Linked DNA regions of Lacticaseibacillus paracasei subsp. paracasei. The protein of the gene in region 2 binds, or shares a complex with, the protein of the main gene of each other region. Links are inferred from orthologs where the notes say so. Each region holds a gene or a part of one and is shown on either strand. Other genes may lie near its edges.

The links.
Region 1: the proteins of LBPC_RS05815 (region 2) and LBPC_RS07265 are in contact, whole or in part, in a crystal structure (PDB 3A7A), measured with the Escherichia coli proteins. The link is inferred for Lacticaseibacillus paracasei subsp. paracasei from one-to-one orthologs.

Annotation. Positions count from the first base shown.
Region 1 is NZ_AP012541.1:1,476,879-1,480,632, reverse strand. Bases 433-3,214 are described here. They hold LBPC_RS07265 (lipoate--protein ligase), read right to left. Parts: upstream 2,440-3,214; coding sequence 1,426-2,439; downstream 433-1,425. Other genes in these bases: LBPC_RS07260 (M13 family metallopeptidase), read left to right, coding at 2,679-3,214; LBPC_RS07270 (hypothetical protein), read left to right, coding at 1,085-1,312; LBPC_RS07275 (phosphoglycerate dehydrogenase), read left to right, coding at 433-929. Also shown: more of LBPC_RS07275, read left to right, coding at 1-432; more of LBPC_RS07260, read left to right, coding at 3,215-3,754. UniProt on the Escherichia coli protein: Catalyzes both the ATP-dependent activation of exogenously supplied lipoate to lipoyl-AMP and the transfer of the activated lipoyl onto the lipoyl domains of lipoate-dependent enzymes.
Region 2 is NZ_AP012541.1:1,162,632-1,166,535, reverse strand. Bases 541-3,472 are described here. They hold LBPC_RS05815 (glycine cleavage system H family protein), read right to left. Parts: upstream 2,191-3,472; coding sequence 1,891-2,190; downstream 541-1,890. Other genes in these bases: LBPC_RS05810 (FtsW/RodA/SpoVE family cell cycle protein), read right to left, coding at 2,202-3,407; LBPC_RS05820 (ISL3 family transposase), read left to right, coding at 541-1,763. Also shown: LBPC_RS05825 (ArgE/DapE family deacylase), read left to right, coding at 1-346; more of LBPC_RS05820, read left to right, coding at 519-540; LBPC_RS05805 (DUF2969 domain-containing protein), read right to left, coding at 3,705-3,904. UniProt on the Escherichia coli protein: The glycine cleavage system catalyzes the degradation of glycine. The H protein shuttles the methylamine group of glycine from the P protein to the T protein.

The sequences.
Region 1 (3,754 bases), 310 kb from region 2 along the record:
TTCTAAACAGCTTTAGTCTGAAGCCGGAGCAGCGCCAAACACTTGAAGCAGCGGGACACAGCGTCATCGATGCTGACAAGCTTGATGATGCCACGGCTCAACAAATTGACGTGGTTTATGGTTGGAATGCTGCGGCTACGCGCGTGAACTTTGACCGACTTCAGTTTGTGCAGGCGATGTCCGCTGGCGTTGATTATTTACCATTGGCTGAGTTGGCTAAACACCATGTCTTGCTGGCTAATACAAGCGGCATTCACGCCGAACCCATTGCGGAGTATGTGCTTGGCGTCTTGTTTACGATCAGTCGCTGTATTTTGCCAGCCATTCGAGCAGATCGCGACATGTGGACATTACGTCAAGAGCGACCGCCAATGACATTGCTTAAGGGCAAAACAGCAGTCATTTTTGGCACCGGTCATATTGGATCAACGATTGCGACCAAACTCCAGGCATTGGGCTTGCATACGATTGGCGTGAGTGCACATGGCCGTCCAGCTGCAGGATTTGACCAAGTGATGACGGATGTGGCGACCCATGAGGCAGCAGGGCGAGCAGATGTCGTCATCAACGCGTTACCATTAACGCCAGATACAAAACACTTTTATGATGAAGCATTCTTTGCAGCCGCTAGCAAACAACCGCTTTTCATTAACATTGGCCGTGGTCCGTCAGTTGATATGGCTGCTTTGACGCAGGCATTGAAAAACAATCAAATCAGTGCTGCTGCCTTGGATGTGGTGGATCCGGAACCACTGCCGCAAGACTCACCATTATGGGGCATGACGAACGTTTTGCTCACGCCGCATATTTCGGGCACGGTGCCGCAATTACGCGACAAAGTTTTTAAAATATTTAATGATAACCTCAAAACCTTGATATCAAGCGGCCAATTGGCAAGCCATCAAGTTGATCTCACGCGCGGATACTGAAATTTTTCGACACAACCGTTATACTGAAGCTGTAACCGATTTCAGTCACTGCATCGTCGCTGACTGATGTTCACCGCGGCTAGCAGCGATGCGCATTGAGACATCTGCGGACAGGTTTTTCGCTCGTCTGCTCTTAGATGAAGGAGGAATTGCTTATGGCACAACGCCCGGAAGAAATTACCAACTTGCTTCAAGATGCATTGCACACGCAGCATGAGGTCGCGATCAATACGATTGATCGCCATCGGCTCAAGGGACGCGTGGTCGATATTGAGGCCGCGACTGTCAAACCTTATAATGAACGCGGCGTGATCACCGTGGCAACAGGTCGGGGAGCGAAAAGGATTCAGGCGTACGCCATTAGTCAAATTAAATATAATTGAGCGATCAATCGCTGATCGATCGAAGGACAGCCTGTTAAAGGTTGTCCTTTTTGCATGAAAAAAGGCGGCACAGCATTTGGCCGTGCTGCCTTAAGTTCTAAAAACTGATGCGATTATGGTACGAGCAGGTTAACCACATCGTCCTTAGGAATATTGGTGAAGTACTCATTCGTGTTGATGGCATCTAAAGTGTCTTTAATGGCTGCTGACGTGTAAGGCTTGCCTTTTAACGCACCGGCAACATCCGCAATATCCTTAGGACCAAAGAAATCACCATAGAATTTGACGTTAGCAATTTTGCCTTCCTTGACATCGAAACGAGCATCAATCGTCCCATAGTCAAAATGCTTCCGCTTCTTGGTGGTGAATTCCGGGCTATGGCCATATACCCAATCCCAGTTGTTGTAAACATCATCGTAAATCTTTTTAATTTCGACTTCGTCTTCTGGGGTGACGTGATACTCTTTGTCTTTGATTTCAGCGATGTCATCAACGCCGAACAACCGAGTCAAAAGAATATCGCGGAATTCAGGAACAGTGAGGTTTTGATACTTTTTATCTAGATAAGGCCGCAAGTTCGTCACACGGCTCTTAACAGATTTAATGCCCTTACTCTTGATCTTGTCTTCTGGGACGTTCAAGACGTTAGGAATCACACTCATGTCAACATCCAGCATCAAAGTACCATGGGAGAACGTCTTGCCGTTACGTGTATACATAGCACTGCCAGAGAACTTTTTACCGTCGACCAGCATGTCATTACGGCCAGAAACTTCAGCGCTAGTCGCCCCTAAAGTATGAATTGCATCAACAATCGGCTGTGTGAAGGACTTGAAGTCACCAAATTCTTCAGAGTCACTGTCAACCACAAACGAGAAGCACAAGTTATTGAGATCATGATAAACTGCGCCGCCACCGGATAACCGCCGCGTCACAACAATGTTATGATCCTCCACGTATTTTTGATTCAACTCTTCAAGCGTATTCTGGTTTCGGCCCACAATCACACTCGGCTTTTCATAGTAGAACAGCAGTAACGGTTCATCAAATTGTTTCGAGTTCATGAGATATTGTTCTGTTGCCAGATTCTCACGAATATCATGAGACTTCATAATGACATAATACATTTTCAATCCTCCTGAATGATGACTGCCATTGACGACTAGCCATCGATTTGACTTCATGCTCCATTTTAGCGGGTTAATCATTAAAAAGAAAGCGATTTCGATTGTGAACAATTGACTTAATCAGTTCTTCATTGTTCTCAACTAAAAGGAATATGGCTGAAAAGCGATTCAACCGTGCACGCAAATGAGAAGTGCGTTAAGATTATGACATATCTGTTCATATTGAAAGGGGCTTTTTAATGACTAGTGAAGTGCGCTACCAAGATGATCTGTACCGGGCAGTTAACGGGGCTTGGACGGATCAGGCAGTCATTCCTGATGACAAAAGCAGTACTGGCGGTTTTCAGGACCTTGCCGATGAAGTCGAAGAAAAAATGATGGCTGATTTTTCAGCGATTGCTGACGGCAAAAAAACGACGCCAGACAAGTATTTTGCATCTGCGGTGACGCTGTACAAACAAGCCAAGGATTTCAAGACCCGAGACGCAGCGGGCTTTGCACCAGCCTTGCCGCAACTACATTTGGTTGCTGGCATTAAAGACCTTGCGGATTACAATCAACGGGCAGCCGAACTGCTTCAGGAGCATCTGATTGACCCGCCATTTAATTTCTACGTAGATGCTGACATGAAAGACACCAGCAAAAATGTGATTAATTTGATGGGTCCACGAACCATTTTGCCGGATACCACATACTACGCCAAGGGCAATCAAAACGGCGAACAATTGATGACCATTTTCAAAGATATGATGGCTAAGCTTTTAGCTTACACAGATCTTGACGCTGCTGCGCAAAAGGCAACTTTAGCTGGCGCCTTGGCCTTTGATGCAGAAATTGCGAAACATATTAAGAGTTCTGAAGAGTGGGCAGATTACCCTAAGGCCTATAACCCGATGCCGACAGCGGAGGTTGTTGAAAAACTCAAGCCATTCAAGTTTGCTGACTTCTTACAAAAGATCTTTAAACAGGTGCCAGAAACGGTCGTTGTGAATGATCCGCGGTTCTTGGATGAGTTTACGCAGTTGTTCAACGAAGCTAACTTCAGCAATTATCGCGACTGGTTGTATGTCACCCGGCTAAACAGTCTTGTTAGTCTTTTAAGCGAACCATTGCGCCAATTAGGCGGTACTTTTAGTCGTGCGCTATCCGGTGCGCCCAAAGCACCGGATCAAATCAAACACGCCTACCGATTAGCCAACGCTTTCTTTAGCGAACCAATTGGCATTTACTACGGCCGCACTTATTTTGGCGAAAAGGCGAAGGCTGATGTAACACAACTTGTCCAAAAAATGATTGCCACTTACAAACGGCGACT
Region 2 (3,904 bases):
AATGCTTGAAGACTTAGTGGCACATGTCAACGCCACGACCAATGCGAAACTCACGTTGAAAGTATTGCACCGTTTTCTGCCGGTTCACTCCGATAAAACAGGCCACTTGGTAACTTCGGCAAATGCTGCCATCGCGGCGGTAACTGGTAAACCAGCTGAATTAGCCGTTGCGTTTGGAGGAACCGATGCTTCCGAGTTCATCAAATCAACTAACCATTTTGATGTGATTGTCTATGGCCCCGGTGATAACCACTTCAGTCATCAAGTGAATGAACACATCGACCTGAACAGTTACACAACGGCGATCAAAATTTATCAAGAAATTGCCAAGCGCTTCTTCGAATAAGCCGCGCTAAATCACAATGTGCCATGCAAAAAGGGGTCTACACTTTCTGGTGTTGAGAAATAATCAACACTGAACGTGTAGGCCCTTTTTGGATAACGCAAAAAGACACCTACTCAGTGTCCATGCTATGCTTGTTAGCGTCGAAACCAAAAGCAAGCGAGGTTATGAGTAAATGTCCCAATACGATCCTACACTGTCCGTCCTTGGAATACCAGACCATAATATCAAAGTTGCCTTTGTTCGTCATGAATATCGCGGCAACGGGGTACGTCGCCGCCAGTATCATGTGATTGATGCCGAGCTGACTTACCGGTTAACCCGGTGCCCACTGTGTGGCTTTGAGGCCTTGCACCCTAACGGGTTTTATACGGCCCACGTGCGCGTCCTCAATGGGGTTGAAATGCCGACAGTCATTGACTTGCACAAGCAACGATGGCGCTGTCATAACTGTTACCACACAGTCAGTGCCAAGACGCCACTCGTGCAACCCAACCACACGATCGCCACTCACATGACAGAGCGAATCATGAAGTTAGCGCATGAACGGTTGCCAGTCAAAACCATCGCCCGTATTATCGGAATCTCAGCTTCCTCGGTTCAACGGATCATTGACCAAAATCTCAAACTCCGACCGGCTCGCCGGCTACCCACGCGACTCTGCTTTGATGAGTTCCGTTCCACTCATGGCATGATGTCGTTTATCTGTCTTGATGCCGATTCACATCGTCTAATTGCCTTGCTTGGTGATCGATTCAACCGCACGATTAAAAACTTTTTCATCGCTCATTATTCACTCGCTGAACGCACTCGGGTCCAGACGGTCACCATGGACATGAACGCAGCTTATCAGACGATTATTCATGAGGTTTTCCCCAAGGCCCAAGTCGTCATTGATCGGTTCCATATCATTCAACTTGCGGCTCGTGCCCTTGATCAGGTACGCGTCCAAGCGCTCAAACAGCTTGATGACAAACACAGCCGTCCTTATAAGATCATGAAGACAAACTGGCGGCTTTTTCATCAAACTGCGCCTGACGCTAAACACAAACAGTTCCTGTTTGGTTTGAATGAATACGTCACGCAACAGGAGGCCATCGATATCGCACTTGATACTGAGCCCAAGCTCAAGCAAACCTACGAGACCTACTTAGCGCTTCATGATGCTTTGATGGTGAAGAAACATCCCGCGGAACTGGCAAACCTGTTAGCTACTTACGAGCCAAACGGTACGGCAATGGACATGACGATCGCGACGCTTAAGCGACACAAAGTCGCTGTTCTCGCCGCTGTCACCAGCCCTTATTCCAACGGTCCGATCGAAGGGGTTAACCGCCTCATCAAGTCACTCAAACGATCCTGTTTTGGCTTCAAGAATCAGCTGAACTTCTTCAAACGAATCTACCAAATCACGGCATAACATGACAAAGACGGCTCCCCAAATGGAGAACCGCCTCAAATGATAAATTTATTCTTCAACACCAGTTGACGTAGAGCCGCAAAAAGCCGACCGTCATTTTAAAAATGCGGGTCGGCTTTTTGATTAGCTATTTGGTTGAAACTGTCACAACCCAGTTTTGGTTATGATCGGTTTCGTCTAACAAAGCTGGTTTATCACTCAATTCCTGATGCACGTCCACAATTGTTCCTGCTAACGGTGCCTCAAGATCTAACACGGCTTTTTCGGCTTCAACACTTAAAAAAGGTTTGCCGGTGGTAAGGCTCGCGCCAATTGTTGGCAAATCAACATACTTGATTTTGCCTAACGTTTCTTGAGCCTCTTGGGTCAAGCCGAGACGAATTTGCCCGGAAGCCAGTTCATCTTGCCAAAAATAAGTTGTTGCCATTTTGCTCTCCCCTATTCAAAATCTTCTGTGTCGCGACTGAACATGTAGCTCGTATGATGGTAGCGCATCGACAAGACCATCCCGACTGATAACATATTAGCCAACAAGAATGAACCACCTTGTGAAATAAATGGTAGCGGAATCCCCGTCAATGGTAGTAACCCGATGTTCATGCCGATGTTTTCAAATACATGGAATAGGATCATCATGATGACACCAGTCGAGATGTAAGCATAAAACTCATTTTTTGTGTCAAACGTGACCCTAATCATTTGGTAGATCAACATAAAGTATAACAGAATCAAAACCGCAGCACCTACAAAACCGAAAGCTTCGCCAATCACGGAAAAGATCATATCCGATTCTCGGACTGGGACAGGCACTGCAATGTGCATTGGCCCTTTCCCAGTCAATTGACCAGAACCGATAGCCTTCATCGATTGCCACAGCTGGTAACTGTCGCCAGTTGTACTACCAGAAGGGTTTAACCACGAATCAATTCGGGCAAATTGATATGTTTTAAAGCCGATACTACCAAGAATAGATCGACCCCATGTCTGCGTCACTAACAGAATGCCAACTGTCCCGATAATGCCAGCCACAAGTGCAATCGGCACGAGAATGCGCCAATTAATCCCGGCAACCAAGGTAACACCAGCGAAAATCGCCAGAAAAACAAGTGTCGTCCCAAAGTCATTTTGAAATTTCATGAGGACTGCTATCGGTAATGTCCACAAAACCATCCGGCCAATTAACTGCCAATCGTGTTGAATGGTATGTGAAAAAGCAGCATTGTGTTGGGTCACAACGCGACTCAACATCAAAATATAGGCAGGTTTCATCACTTCTGACGGCTGAAAACTGATCGGGCCAAGGGCAAACCAGCTTTTCGCACCTGTACTGGCTTCTGTGTTGCGGTCATAAAAAATCAATACCGCAATCATCAGAAAAATGCCAATCCCGTATAAATAAGGGGCAATGCGCCAAAGCTGCTCCGCATCAAATCGCATAACGAAGAAGATGCCGATACCGCCAATCACATACCACGCCGCCTGCATAACCGTGGCACGAACAGGATTCTGTAGCGTAGAAGTATCATGAGCGGTGGCCAGATAGATGGACACAAGCCCGATCAAAGCCAGTAACATGACTGACAGGATGATGCCATAATCAATCCGATCACCCTCTGAGTTTGATTTGATTTCGTGTGACTCCACGGGCTGCCCTCCTTTAAACACGTTCACTGACGCAGAAACGTGCACATAACAGCCTTGAAACTAAAGGGTCAAAACCCAACAGGTCGTCTCAAGGTCGCCTATGTCCCGGTTTCTGAACGTGCCAGTTCACGCTCTTGCCTAAGCGCGTTGGTTCACGTTTCGTTCTTAAAATGCCTTCGATTTTCGCAAAAGCATATTCTTTACTAGCTAAACGTTGATGATAAAACCGTTCAAATACCGATTTACCTCTAAAATCACGGAGCACTGGATGTTGCGATGCGCGCTGCCAGAGTTGTTTCAGCCTTGATGTAAATGGTATTCGGCAATCAACGCATTAACTGCGGCATCCAGTGTTTTGAACCGGTTAGGCTTAGTCGAGCCAGCTACAAATGCTGAAAATCGCGTGCCGTCCGGTTCAATAAAGCCAATCTCCCGGTCACCGATTTTTAAAACCGAAACTGTATGACCATTTCGAGTTTCATCTGCCTGTGTGACCT